Regions from separate parts of the Paenibacillus sp. J22P218 genome, predicted to be linked through region 1. Evidence: riboswitches for the same ligand, from Rfam matches in the RefSeq annotation. Region 1 holds a riboswitch; the other holds the start of a gene.
What was found. A riboswitch is a leader RNA that binds a small molecule or an ion and turns the genes downstream of it on or off. The one in region 1 is predicted to bind cobalamin.
Positions count from the first base shown of each region.

Region 2: linked by a shared signal. The riboswitch ahead of AC0YN0_RS28955 (S-layer homology domain-containing protein) and the one ahead of AC0YN0_RS07375 (ABC transporter substrate-binding protein) in region 1 are both predicted to bind cobalamin.

Region 1 is NZ_JBWDNL010000001.1:1,747,050-1,754,333, forward strand. It holds gene AC0YN0_RS07355 (arginine--tRNA ligase) at 1-809, shown strand, start outside; gene AC0YN0_RS07360 (heavy metal translocating P-type ATPase) at 911-3,160, shown strand; gene AC0YN0_RS07365 (sulfite exporter TauE/SafE family protein) at 3,157-3,843, shown strand; gene AC0YN0_RS07370 (hypothetical protein) at 3,850-4,308, opposite strand; cobalamin riboswitch at 4,494-4,736, shown strand; gene AC0YN0_RS07375 (ABC transporter substrate-binding protein) at 5,150-6,142, shown strand; gene AC0YN0_RS07380 (FecCD family ABC transporter permease) at 6,146-7,183, shown strand; gene AC0YN0_RS07385 (ABC transporter ATP-binding protein) at 7,186-7,284, shown strand, end outside.
Region 2 is NZ_JBWDNL010000009.1:92,552-99,835, reverse strand. It holds gene tyrS (tyrosine--tRNA ligase) at 1-928, shown strand, start outside; gene AC0YN0_RS28960 (hypothetical protein) at 994-1,290, opposite strand; cobalamin riboswitch at 1,890-2,089, shown strand; gene AC0YN0_RS28955 (S-layer homology domain-containing protein) at 2,253-7,284, shown strand, end outside.

The DNA of each region.
Region 1 (7,284 bases):
GGTCAACGCAAGCAGGAGGCGTGAAGAAGAAGATCGGCAAGGCAGATGCCGTAATTAATGTGATCGATCAGAGGCAGCAGTACCCGCAGGCCATGGTGAAGCAAGCGCTGTTAGCGTTAGGTTACACAAGTCAAGCCGAGCAGCTCAAGCATGTCAGCTACGGGGTTGTGTCATTAAGCCCATCTACAGCTGCCGGACTAGGCGTAGACACTACAGCCGGCAAACATGCTTATCCGATGTCCGGCCGCCAAGGTATCGGGATCAAAGTATCGGAACTGCTCGACAGAATGGAAGGCATTATCGATGCCAAGCGTTCAAGAAAGCAAGGTCTTACGAGCCGAACAATAGCGGCTGCTTCCATTCGTTACTACTTGCTGCGCTTCCATCTGCAGACAGAGATTGTGTTCGATCTGGAGCAAGCGACGGAAATATCGGGCAATACAGGCGTGTATCTGCTTTATGCCTACGCTCGGGCTTGCAGCATTATGGCGAAAGCCGAGCAAGCAGGCGTTCAAGTGCCGGAAGTCCAGTTCGAGCAGTCGCTCGAGAAGCAGGAGCATGCCGTTCTAAGGCAGCTATGCTACTGGCCGGAGGTATTGCAGGCGGCGGAGCTCGAGCTTGCGCCGAACATAATCTGCAATTACACCTATGAGCTGGCAACGTTGTTTAATCATTTTTATGCGACATGTCCAATACTGAAGGCATCTCCTGCTCAGCGTCAGCTGCGCTTATGGCTTACGCAACGTTACAAGCAGACGCTTGGCGAGGCGCTCGACATTCTCGGATTGCCTGCTCCCGAAAGCATGTAACCTCACATTCCATTCATGCAAACGACTGGTCCCACATATAAATGAACCCAGATGGGTACAGGCATCGGTCGTTTAATGCGGAATGGAAGGAGGCGGGTTCAATGAATTCGCCGGATAACGGAATGATGATCGACTTTGCCGTGCAGGGAATGAGCTGTTCCGCTTGCGCGGCACGAATAGAGAAGTCGGTAGGGAAGTTGGAAGGCGTCTATGAAGCGGCAGTAAGCTTCCCGCTGCGCACCGCTTGGGTGCAATTCTCGCCAGAGCGGGTAAGTCCCGAGCAGATCGCCGAGCGCGTAAGCCAGCTTGGCTTCACGGCTTCATTAAGCGAGCATGGCGATACGGGTCTGCGCAAGGAGCATGCGATTTTAAAGCTTCGATTAATCGTTTCGCTCCTGCTGACACTGCCTCTGCTGCTTACCATGGTTCACCATTTGCCCATTTTATCGCCGCTTGCTGCTTATATACCTACATGGCTGACATTGCCTTGGCTGCAGCTGGTGCTAGCGACGGTGATTCAATTCGTAATCGGCATGCCCTTCTACTTCGGCGCTTATTATGCGCTTAGGCAGAAGAGCGCCAATATGGACGTGCTCGTTGCAGTAGGCACGACCGCAGCTTATCTGTACAGCCATTACATCGTGTTCCAACAGGATCTGTTAAGCGGTTCGAGCTTTGAGGCAGAGATGCCGGCGCTCTATTTCGAGACGTCAGCGGTTGTCATTACCGCCGTTTTGCTTGGCAAATATATCGAGGCTTCCGCTTCGTTAAAGGCGAACCTCAATACAGCCGGCTATGCAACCCTTCAAAGCCAGACGGCTTCCGTTGAGCGCGCCGGCCAAGTGACGCAGCTTCGCACGGAGTTCGTGCGTGCGGGCGATACGGTTATCGTCGAGGCCGGCGAGCTTGTGCCGGTTGACGGAACGGTTATCTCGGGTGACTCATCTGCCGATGAAGCGCTGTTGACAGGGGAGAGTACGCCCGTTGCGAAACGTGAGGGCGATTCCATCTGGGCAGGCACGCGCAATGTCGGCGGCCGGCTCCGCATATGGACGAAGGCTGCTGGCCATGATACGCTGCTGAGCCGAATCGGCGAGCTTGTCAGGCAAGCACAGCGGTCCAAATCGTCGATCCAACGCAATGTGGATGCGGCCGCGGGCTGGTTCGTACCGCTAATGCTGCTGCTAGCTGCACTTACCTTCATCCTATGGAGCGCTGTGCTTGATCCAGGCAATTGGAGCCGGGCGTTCGTCAGCTCCATCGCCGTTATGCTGGCTGCTTGTCCGTGTGCGCTCGGGCTGGCTGCTCCGATCTCGCTCGTGCTGGCCTCGGGCCGCCTGGCGAAGCAAGGCATCGTCGCGAAGGAAGCGGGAGCGCTGGAGCGTCTTGCGTTAATCGATACCGTCATATTCGACAAGACGGGCACATTGACCGAGGGCAAGCCGAGAGTAAGCGCGCTCCAACCGCTCAAGGGCAGCCGCTCTTCGGCGCTCCGTCTTGCAGCGGCAGCGGAATCGGCATCTTCGCATCCGCTTGCGGCTGCAATCCGTCAAGAAGCGGCGAAGACAGGTCTTGTCATACCTATGCCCGAGAGCCAAGTGTATACGCCCGGCGGCGGAGTTGTTGCCATGGTCAACAAGCAGCAGGTCGGCGTTGGCAATGCGGGCTTCGCTAAGTCGCGGGGCTGGCTGGTCAGCGAAGAGGGCGAGAAGTTCGCGAAGAGCAAGGAAGCTGCTGGGGAGACGGTACTGTTCATCGCTATTAATGATGAATGCGTAGCTATGATTGCCCTTATTGATTCGGTGAAATCCGACGCCAGATCGGTCGTCAGGGACTTACGATCGCTAGGCGTATCGATTCTGCTGGCGACAGGGGATCGGGAAGCGCCTGCCCGGGCTGCGGCAAAGGCAGCAGGGATTACGGAGGTGCACGCGTCCATGCTGCCCGAAGCAAAGCAGTCGCTTGTCGAGCGGTTGAAGGATCGGGGCAAGCGAGTCGCTATGGCCGGAGACGGCTGGAATGATGCGCCGGCGCTCGCATCCTCCGATGTCGGCATCGCGATGGGCAACGGGACGGATGCGGCGCTCGCAGCCGGACATCTGTCGCTGCTTAATTCGCGATTGCTCGCCATTCCTGGAGCCATTCGAATTAGCAGATTAACGCTTCGCAACGTGCGGCAAAATCTCGCTTTCGCCTTCCTCTATAACGGCATCATCATTCCGTTCGCGGCGCTCGGCATGCTTAAGCCTTGGATGGCCGGAACGGCGATGGCGCTGAGCTCCGTATCGGTCGTCGGCAACGCGCTTCGGCTAGGCGGCCAAATTAAGCGCGAGGAACGGAGACGTCGATGACGCTCACGTGGAATCTGATCGGCTTGATCGTGCTGACAGGCTTGTTCAGCGCACCGCATTGCATCGGCATGTGCGGAGGCATCGTGTCGACCGTATCGCTTCAATCGACAGTGTCAGCCCGCCGTTCAATGCTGCTGTACAATGCAGGTCGCATCACGTCTTATACGGTGCTTGGTGCTGTAATGGGCGCAGTCGGCTCATTCGTCGATCTCGCCGGCAAGCTTGCGGGCATTCAAGGCATTGCTTCAATCGTAGGCGGCTGCTTCGTATTATTATGGTTATGGCGCAGATTTCAACTGCCGCTTATGGGCAAGCTGTCTGCCTTGCTGCATAAGCGGTTGGTCGGCAGAACAGGGAAGTCACCTGCCAGCGAAACGACGCATTTGCTTGCGACGGGCATTGCTTTCGGCTTCCTGCCTTGCGGCTTGACCTATGCGATGCAGATGAACGCTGCGGCCAGCGGCTCGCCATTGGAAGGAGCGGCCATCATGGCTATCTTCGGACTATCTACGTTCCCGGCGCTAGCCGCCGCGGCTTCTATCGCTGCTTTCGCCGGCAGGCGCTGGAGAAGATTCATGCGCAAGGCAGGCGTAGTAACGGCAATTGCTGTAGGGCTATTGTCCATTATGCGGGGATTGGCCGTGAACGGCGTCATTCCGAGCATTTCGCCGTGGTTATGGTAACGATCATCAGTGGACGGCAGAGAGCCGCCTTGAAAGGATATAGCTGCCATCCGCCGTATCCAGCGTCAACGTTGCTTTCCACGTTCCAGCCATCAACGGCATGCCTTCGCCCTCGTAGACGCCGGGAGCGGTCTCGATTAACTTGAAGCTGTAATTGCCGCAGTTCATTCCGATCATATCTAACACGATGGATAACTCAGCGTAACGTAACGGCGCTCCCTCGGAATTTCTAAGACTGAGGCGAAAATCATTCAGATCGAGCACTTTGGCCGGATAGCGGCCGATCTCCCACGTCAATGAGCCTTCCTCGAAGTAATGCTCCGTGACGGCAGGTGGGGCAGCTTCCGTCGTTTGCAGCCACGCGAACGCAGCGATGATGATGACGGCAGCGGCAAGCAAGGCGAGCATCCACTTAAGAAGCGGCGTTCGTGCTTGGGTCGTTACTGTCGATTCGTCAGAGTTCATTATAAGCGCACCTTTCTGTATCTTTTTTTGTAGGCACGAAACCAATTAACAGCGTCTTTAGTTACCTATGCGGCGCAGTGGGATGAAAGAACGCCGGCGACGTTCAACAATAGTCTGACTTTGGCGATAGGGATAGACAAAAGATTGGAAGATGTGTATAGTTACATCTGACAATTTCATAGAAAATAACTAGGTGTCGAGACGGTCTATATGAGCAGCGCGAATGCTGCTTGAACAACCGCTCCGACTTAATAGGGAAGCCGGTGAGAATCCGGCGCGGACCCGCCACTGTAAGGAATGGCCGGAGAGCGCATGCTCTCGTTGCAAGGCCGATGCCGCGGCATATTGTCACTGAGCTTAGACGCTCGGGAAGACGCCGATTGGCATATATTCCAAGTCAGGAGACCTGCCTGCTTATTAACGCTGAATCCTACGAGGAACTAGGAGGTGTTGCACACGAATAATAGCTACTTGCCGCTTTGGAAGCGGAATTCGCGCAGCATTTCTGACAAGACGTCGGAAATGCTTTTTTTGATGTTTAAATCTTATCAAGCAGTGCCTTTTGATTGGATTTTATACAAGTAAAAGGCTTGTAACGCGTCCATATCTAAGTTTGATTGGATATTGTGCAGCCAAATGGACGGGGAAGCGCGACAAGGGGCCAAAATGCCGATTTTGACTGTATGTTTTCCAATCAAGCGTCACGTAAAGGTCGATTGGTCCCGATTAGGCTGTATGAAATGCAGGCTAAAAGTAACATCATGTTTTATTCGAACGTAACAGCTATAACGAGTAAGGCCGATTTGCTAGATAAATAGAACGTATAGGAGTGTGCTAATTAATGAATAAGATGAACAAAGCTTGGATTGGGCTGCTGCTGGCGATGATGCTCGTCATCATGACGGCTTGCGGAGCGAACGCCAATAATGAGGGGCAAGCATCGAATCAACCATCGAATGCGGCTACGGAAGCGCCGACGAACGCGCCTGACAACGAACAGGAAAGCGCAGCAACTACGGAATATCCGCTTACGGTGAAGGACGATACGGGAACGGAAATTACATTCGCGCAAGCACCTGCGAAGATCGTTTCGCTGGCGCCAAGCGAGACGGAAACGATCTATGCGATCGGATCCGGAGAGCAGGTCGTTGGAGTGGACAGCTATAGCAACTATCCGGAAGCGGCAGTAGCTAAGCAGCTGGTAGGCGATATGACGACGAATATTGAGGTAGTTACGGGGCTTAATCCGGATCTGGTCATTGCTTCTTCCTCGATGAACGTGGATGCGATTAAGCAGCTTCGCGAGCTTAATATCCCTGTATATGCAACGGATCCGCTAACTTATGATGCAGTAGTTGCCAAAATCGATACTTTAGGTAAAATTATGAATAGACAAGCGGAAGCTGCCGCAGTTGCTGACCATATGATTCAAGTGAAGCAGCAGGTAACGGACGCAGTGAAAGACGCGGAGAAGAAAAATGTATATTTGGAGTTCTCGCCCGGCTGGACGGTAGGCTCTGGCACTTTCCTCGATGAGCTGCTGACGCTAGCTGGCGGAACGAATGTGGCAGCCGGAAGTCAAGGGTGGTTCGAGGTGAACGCGGAAGAGGTCGTTGCCAAAAATCCGCAACTGATTGTGTACCCAGCATGGAAGGAGGAGCCGAATCCGATTGTAGCCGGTATTGAGAGCCGTCCTGGTTGGGACGTTATCGATGCAGTGAAGAACAAGCAAATGTTCGCCGTGACGGAAGACCCGCTCGTACGTGTAGGGCCGCGTCTCGCCGATGGATTGCTTGAGCTTGCGAAGGTTATTCACCCGGATCTCGTCAAATAAGCAATGAAACATAAAGGTATCATTTATGGAGGAGCAGCTTTGCTCCTTCTTGCCGTTTCTATGATCATAAGTCTTTCTATCGGTACGTCGGGTCTTACGGTAAGCAAGGTATGGGGCATTCTTATTCATGAGCTTCCGTGGGTGAAAGGGGGCGAAGACCTCTATACCAAAGGCGAAATAGCCATTGTTACGCAGGTAAGGCTGTCCCGCGTGCTGCTTGCCGTCCTCGTCGGCGCCTGCCTAGCTCTTGCCGGCACAGGCTTCCAAGGCGTGCTGCGCAATCCGCTTGCCGATCCGTATACGTTAGGCGTCGCCTCAGGGAGCTCGGTAGGCGCTGCCTTTATTATTTTGTTCGGACTCCAGATGGCTTTAGGCATGTGGACGATTCCACTTGTCGCCTTTCTGACGGGAAGCATCACGTTGTTTGGCGTATTCTGGCTGTCGCGAAGCAAAGGGGCGATGCATATTGAAACGCTTATTTTATCCGGTGTCATCATTCAAGCCTTTTTAGGCGCTTTCGTATCGTTCATGGTGTCGCTGTCTGAAGGCGTCGTCAATCAAATTCTGTTCTGGCTCATGGGTTCGCTTGCGATGCGCAACTGGGACAACGTATATATGCTCATTCCGTTTCTTGTCATCGGATTCCCTATTATTCTCATCTATAGCCAATCGCTCAATTTATTCGTTCTAGGCGAACGCCACGCCGCCCATGCCGGCGTTCGCGTGGAGCGAACGAAGCTGATCGTGCTGATCGCATCTACGCTGCTTACGGCAGCTGCCGTATCCGTATCAGGCGTTATCGGCTTCGTCGGCCTCGTAGTACCCCACTTGATCCGCTTGCTCGTGGGGCCGGATTATAGACTGATTACGCCGCTTTCGGCTATTGGAGGCGGCATATTCGTCTTGTGGGCGGATACGCTCGCGCGCAATGCGCTTAGCCCGCGGGAAATTCCGCTAGGCGTCGTGACGGCGCTGATCGGCGCGCCGTTCTTTGCCTATCTGCTCCATCGGCGCAAGATGAATGGAGGCGGTCAGCTATAGCTATCATGGAGGCAAAAGGAATTGTACAGACGATTCAAGGCCGAACGGTGCTTCATGAGCTCGACTGTTCATTCGCGGAAGGCAAGATCTATGGCATTATA
Region 2 (7,284 bases), on a different contig from region 1:
CGACAACGAGATTCGCATGGTGAACAACTACGATTGGACGCACAAAATCAATATTATCGACTTCCTTCGTGACTACGGTAAAAACTTCAACCTTAACACGATGCTGGCGAAGGATGTCGTAGCGAGCAGGCTGGATAGCGGTATCTCGTTCACCGAATTCTCGTACCAAATTCTTCAATCGCTCGATTACTTGCACCTGTACCAACACGAGGATGTGCAGCTGCAAATCGGAGGCTCTGATCAATGGGGCAATATTACGAGCGGTCTTGATCTGATCCGCAAGAAGGAAGGCTCGGAGGCGAAGGCGTTCGGTCTTACGATTCCGCTTATGCTTAAGGCGGACGGCACGAAGTTCGGCAAGACGGCCGGCGGAGCCATATGGCTTGACCCGAACAAGACGACACCTTACGAGTTCTACCAGTTCTGGGCGAATACCGATGACCGCGATGTTGTGAAATACTTGAAGTACTTCACGTTCCTCAGCAAAGCGGAAATTGAAGCGTTGGAGGAAAAGGTGCAGACCGAACCGCATAAACGTGAAGCGCAGAAGGCGCTTGCGGAAGAGATGACTCGCTTCGTACATGGCGACGAATTGTTGGATCAAGCAAAGCGTATTACGGCTGCGTTGTTCAGCGGCGATATTCGTTCGCTTACGGCAGACGAGATCGAGCAAGGCTTCAAAGAAATGCCTACGTACGAGGCGAGCGGCGAAGGCGAAGCGAAAAACATCGTGGAGTGGCTTGTAGAGATTGGTATCGAGCCTTCGAAGCGACAATCGCGCGAAGACGTATCGAACGGCGCCATCTCGATGAACGGCGAGAAGATCACCGACCTAGAGTTCGCGGTTTCGTCCGAGCATGCAATCGGCGGTAAATTCATCATTATCCGCAAAGGCAAGAAAAACTACAGCCTTGTTAAATTAACTTAAAATACTTTTTGAAAAAAGCTTCCGAGGACATGATGTCATGTGCTTCGGAAGCTCTTTTTATCTTATTATGGCTTTGACTTATTGAGCTGCTGCCTAAGCTCGGCGTTTTTCGCAGTTAGTTGTTTCGTTAAGTCTGCTTGCGAAGCTTCAAGCTTCGCGGCTTCATCCTTCAGCTTCGTAAGCTGGGTCATTTTGCTGCTTAGGTCACTTGGCGAAGAACTCAGCTTACTGTCCTTTTGCAGCTGTTTTATTTTCGCGCTCACTTTTGTAAGTTTCGTTTTATCGTGCGCAAGCTGATTCTGCGTATCGGCAATTTCTCTTTTTAGGCGGCTAATAATTGAAGAAGTGAAGCTAATGGACATATGGGCACCTCGTAATCGTAGTGTGTGGCAAATTCTATCTTATCATATAAATCTCCACCTCCTGAAGAAAAGGGCGCACTTGACCTGAACAACTTTGGACAACCGTGAACAAATATGTGCAACTTACCAATTGGCGCAAAAAACTTTTTGGTTCTAAATGGCTGTGAACTTGATGTGACTTAGAGCATTTTTGCGGATTGGCTTGGAGCGCTAAGTTTTGTGGATGACTTGTGATGCTATATGGTGCTTGGATAAATTGAAATGGCAGGTAAGCTCCTACACGGCATGAAGCGGGTACGCTCCAAAAGCCAGCTCATCTGCTATAGTGTCATTCTAGGCAACTAATTAGCCTTGTACCAAGCGAGCCACCTGTTTAGTTCGATATCAGGCAACTAAAGGGGATAGTTTGGTAAGGTAGTGGCGAATCGGCCGAATTAGTTCGATGAAAGGCAACTATCGAGCTCACAACCGTGAGGCAACGGAGATTAGTTCGACGAAATGCACCTAATGAGCCATATACCCGGCGGTGAGCTCATACACGCATGAATTTAAAACAAAAGCATGACAAATGCCGATTAATCGGATATGATAAGCAACATAATTTCATAGTAGATACAGGTGCCAATAATCAGTCTCGATTCGTCGAGTTGTCGATTGGTTAAAAGGGAAGCGAGTGCAAATCTCGCGCGGTCCCGCCGCTGTATAAGAAGAGTTCTTGCAAGATGCCACTGGGAAACCGGGAAGGATGCAAGGGCGATGACGCTTGAGCCAGAATACCTGCCTGTTTCGATATGCCATTCATTCTACGAGCGATAGGAGGATGTTTTTTAGTGCGGGCTTTTTGCTGTGTGCGCTATTAAACCTTTTGCCGATTGCGGCGGAAGGTTTTTTTTGTGCGCGCTGAAAGTATGGTAGACAAGATTTAGTAGAAATCGAAGGACTGGAAAGGAAGTAATGAAAAGATGATCAGGAACAAGTATTTAGCGTGGCTGCTTATCGCAAGCATCCTATTCTCTGTTGTGTTCACGAACGGAGCCAGCATTGCGCTCGCGGCAGAGGATGAATCTGATCCGGCTGCTTACGACGCGCTTGAAAGCATGGTTAGCTCCCAAGATAGCGTCGATGAAGCACTTGCCGATCTCAGCGAAGCATTGAGCGCCGATGAGGAAGATACGGAGCTACCCATTATCGAAGTTGCAGGCATAGAAAACAACGCCATCTTAACCAAAAGCGAATTAGATTTCGCCGTTACGGTAACGGACAACGTATCGGAAGCGATCACTCCTCAAGTGAAGCTGAATGGGACGGTCATTACGGGAACGGATGGACAATATACGGCGACGCTAATCGCTGGCAACAACACGATTGCGATAACGGCGGAGGATGAGGCCGGCAACAAAGCAGAGCAAACCTTTGTTGTTACTTACAAGCAAACGTTCGACGCCCTGCTGGAGCAACAAATCCATGCAAACCTTGCATATATCCAAAAAACCGTCACGAATCCCGTATTCGGAACGGGGAGCGGGGATTGGTCCATCCTCTCGCTTGCGCGGGGACAATATGACGTACAAAACGGATATTACGATCTCTACTATAATAATGTAGCCAATAAAGTCACCGAGCTAATGACGGCTAACTCGGGCGTGCTCGACAAGACGAAAAGCACGGAGCATTCCCGCGTCATTCTTGGCCTTACATCCGTTGGCCGGGATATAACGGATGTTGCCGGCTTTGACTTGAGAAGCGCGTTAGCAGACTTCGATTATGTCAAGAAGCAAGGCAATAACGGTCCGATATTCGCGTTGATTGCGCTGGACAGTCATGACTATGAAATTCCTGACGCTCCTGTGGGAAAGACGCAAACGACAAGGGAAAATCTCGTTCAATTTTTGCTCGATAAGGAAATAAAGAAAGGTACTGATCAAGCAGGCGGTTGGGCACTAGGAACGAGCGCAGCCGATGTGGATATGACAGCCATGGCGCTGCAAGCACTGGTTCCTTATTACGAGACGAACACGAATGTAAAGGGAGCTGCGGATCGAGCGATTGCGTGGTTATCCAAAGCACAAAGCGCGGATGGAGGCTATACGAGCTGGGGATCCTCGAGTAGCGAAAGCATCGCACAAGTTATTACTTCTTTATCCGGCTTTGGGGTAGATGCCCACACGGATGAGCGTTTTATTAAAAACGGCATCTCGGCATTGGACGCGCTATTGGCTTTCGCAGTGCCCGAAGGCGGCTTCAAGCATGTCAAGACGGGGAAAGTGGACGGCATGGCAACCGACCAAGGCACATACGCGCTTGTTGCCTACAGTCGATACATTAACGGATTGACGTATTTGTATGATATGACCGACGTAGAGATTTTGACGCCGGATACGAAACAGCCGATCATCTCGGTTCAGGGAATCGTTAATGGTCAGGAAGTCGATTTGGAACATCTTGAATTTGATGTATCCGTTACGGATAATCGAACCAAGGGAATCGTTCCGGTAGTAAAGCTGAACGATACTATCGTTAGCGGCAAAAACGGCAAGTACGAGGCGACGCTTCGCGAGGGAGCGAACACGATTGTCGTAACAGCCGAGGATGCGGCGGGCAATATAGCGGAGAGCACTTTTACATTTACTTATAAGCCTGGAGCCGTTCAGACAGCTCAAAATCATTTAAAGAAAAGCTTAGCCTATCTGCTTGCTACGGTGAATAACCCGACATGGGGTACGCTTGGCGGAGAATGGACCATTTTCACGCTTGCGCGGGCGGGGCACGACGTGCCTAAAGGGTATTACGAGACGTATTACAATAATGCGAATGCCGCAATTAAAAAGGAAATCGAGGATTACGGCGCGTTGTGGTCGAGCACTGACTACTCCAGAACGATGATCGGACTTGCTTCCATCGGGATGGACGTTTCGAATATCGGCGGAATCGACCTGAAGGAAGGCTTGGCGGACTACGATTTCGTAAGCGGGCAAGGGCTTAACGGTCCGGTATTCGCTTTGCTTGCTTTCGATGCCTACGATTATGAGATTCCAGAAGCAGCCCCCGGGAAGATGCAGACGGATAAAGAAAAATTAATTCTATCTATATTGGACAAAGAAATTAACAAAGGCACGGAGAATGCGGGAGGATGGACTTTCTACGGAGATGTGGCGGATCCCGACATGACTTCTATGGCCATACAAGCATTAACGCCTTATTATGCAGCCAGAAGCGACGTCAAAGCCGCAGTGGACAGAGCCGTTGTTTGGTTATCCAATGCGCAAATGAGCGATGGAGGCTTTGATAATTGGGGTGCAAACAGCGAAAGCACCGCGCAAGTCATTGTCGCTCTAACGGGACTGGGCATTGACCCGCATACCGATTCCAGATTCATTAAAAACGGCAAATCGGCTTTGAATGCTTTGCTTGACTTCGCCGTCGCCGGCGGTGGATTCAAGCACGTGCAAATGGAGAGCGATGCCAATGCGATGGCTACCGATCAAGGCACGTACGCGCTTGTTGCGTATGACAGATTCCTGAAAGGAATGAACCGTCTCTATGACATGACGGACGTTGAGCTCCAATTGCCGGAAATTCCTCAGGAGAACGGCGAGCTGCCGCTGCCTGAGGGCGATAAGCCGGAAGTTATCGTGCCGCAGGACAACAAGGAGTACACTGTACCGATCACGGCCAGCGACAGCGGCAAAGAAGTGACGATTACGATTCCGGAGGGCAAGGCGTCGAAAGTATCCGTCGATCTTTCGGGCGCAGTGAACCTGCCGGAAATCAAAGCCGTTAAGGGTGGAGCTGCTGCTTTCATTCCAAGCGGTACGCAGGTTGTGAGCGGCGATGCTTCGGCAATCGAGCTGCTGACGTCGAAATCGGTGACGGATCCTGCGTTGATCGCTCAGATTAGCGACAGCCTTCCGGATAATCGCAGCCTGGATGCGCTCGTACAAGCGTTCTCCATGGGCGGCAGCGGAAGAGTGGAGTTCAGCGATTACGTAACGCTGACGTTCGCAGGAAAAGCGGGCAAGGATGCTGCTTACATCGAGGGGGGCACCGCCTATCCAATCGGGAAGTTTGCCAACGATGCGGCGGGCAAAGCAAGCGGCAAGAACGAATATGCGTATGACAGCGGATCCGATCTCATCGTCAAAACAAATCATTTTACGGACTATGTCGCTTATTCGTCTTCTGAGGTCGAAGCACCGGGCGGCGGCACGGAGCCTCAGCCGAAAACGTATGCGACGTTGTCGGTCGACAAGATGACGATTAATAAATGTTTTGTATTGAGCCCCACTAAAGTTGAGCTGCAGTCCGGGGATACGGTATGGACGGTGCTCAAGCGTGTGCTTGGCAGCAAAAATATTAACATGCAATATTCATGGAGCGAGGAATACAACAGCGTCTACGTAGAATCGATCGCCGGAGACGGTGAGTTCGATCACGGCCAGTATAGCGGTTGGATGTACAACGTGAATGGCATTTATCCAAATTACGGCGCAAGCTTGTATGAGCTTGAAGACGGAGACGTTATTCAATGGCGCTATACGACAAATTTGGGTGAAGACTTGGACATATACGATCCGAGCCAATGTTTCTCGGAGCTCCCATCGGACGGAAAATCGTCGGAACTGATCGTCAATCCTAACGAATCTAACCCGGTCGTTCAAGTACCAAACGATGTTCAGAAAAACTATTTTATTAAATTATCGAAAGAACATAACAATACCGACAACATTACGGTTCAAATTCCTACTACGAACTTGAAGCTGCAACTGCAGCTGGCGGATGTTGCGGACGGTATTCCGCATATAACAGCCGTTAAGGGAAATATAACCGCGGCGATCGCGAAGCGCACAAAGCTAGTGTCCGGCCCGCAAACGATCGAGCTTTTGTCTGCGCCGAGCATTACGATTTCCGAGCTTGAACATCTGATTAAGTCAGCTCTTGCCGGCAGCACAGCTTCTCTTAAAAATGTGAATTACGCTTTCGTACTCGGCAATGACAAGGAACCTGTGAAATTCGATACGCCGGTGACAATCTCACTGAAAGACGCGGCAGGCCAAGTTCCGGGGTACTACGAGAAAAACAAGTTTACGGAAATAAAGGTTTACGATACGGATGAGCAAGGTGCACTGGAAACGAAAGACAACGAGAAAAAAATCTATGCATACGTGAACGGCAATGATCTTGTTATTAAATCGAATATCGGCGCGGCATTCGTGGCGTATACGAAGCAAGCGATCGACATCGCGAAGTTGTATTCCGATAGCTCATCAATCTCGGCATGGGCTTATCAAGCCATTACCGATGCGACCGGGAAAGGGTTCGTTCAAGGCAGCAACGGAAAGTTCAATCCGAAATCGACGATAACAAGAGCGGAGTTCACGAAGCTGTTGGTATCTGTGCTTGGATTGAAGACGGATATTGACAATGTGATCGCCTTTACGGACGTTGCCAAGGATAATTGGTTCTATCCGTACGTCAATGCGGCATATAAGGCAGGCTTCGTATCGGGCTACGATAATAAGTTTGATCCGAGCAAGAGCATTACGCGCGAACAGATGGCGGCTACAATTGTTCGAGCGCTCGGTTTGCAAGCAGCAACCCCTGCAACGCCGATCAAAGATTTGAGCTCAGTATCGAACTGGGCCAACAAAGACGTACAAACGATTGTCGCATTGGAATTGATGCTCGGTTACGGCAACCAGTTCCAGCCGAAAGCTGACGTTACGAGAGAAATGGCAGCAGTCGTTGCAATGAGGGCTTATGCTCTTACCGGTAAGCAGGCAGAACAGCCTGAAGCTGGGCAGGATCAAGCAGTCAAGCAGGTTATCAATGAGGCTGCATCTTACTTGCAGAAGACTGTAACCAATCCAATTATCGCAAGCATTGGCGGTGAATGGTCAGTACTGGGACTTGCTCGTTCGGGGGTAAGCGTTCCAGACGGGTACTATGCCAAGTATTTCGCCAATGTCGAACAAACCCTTAAGGAAAAAGAAGGCA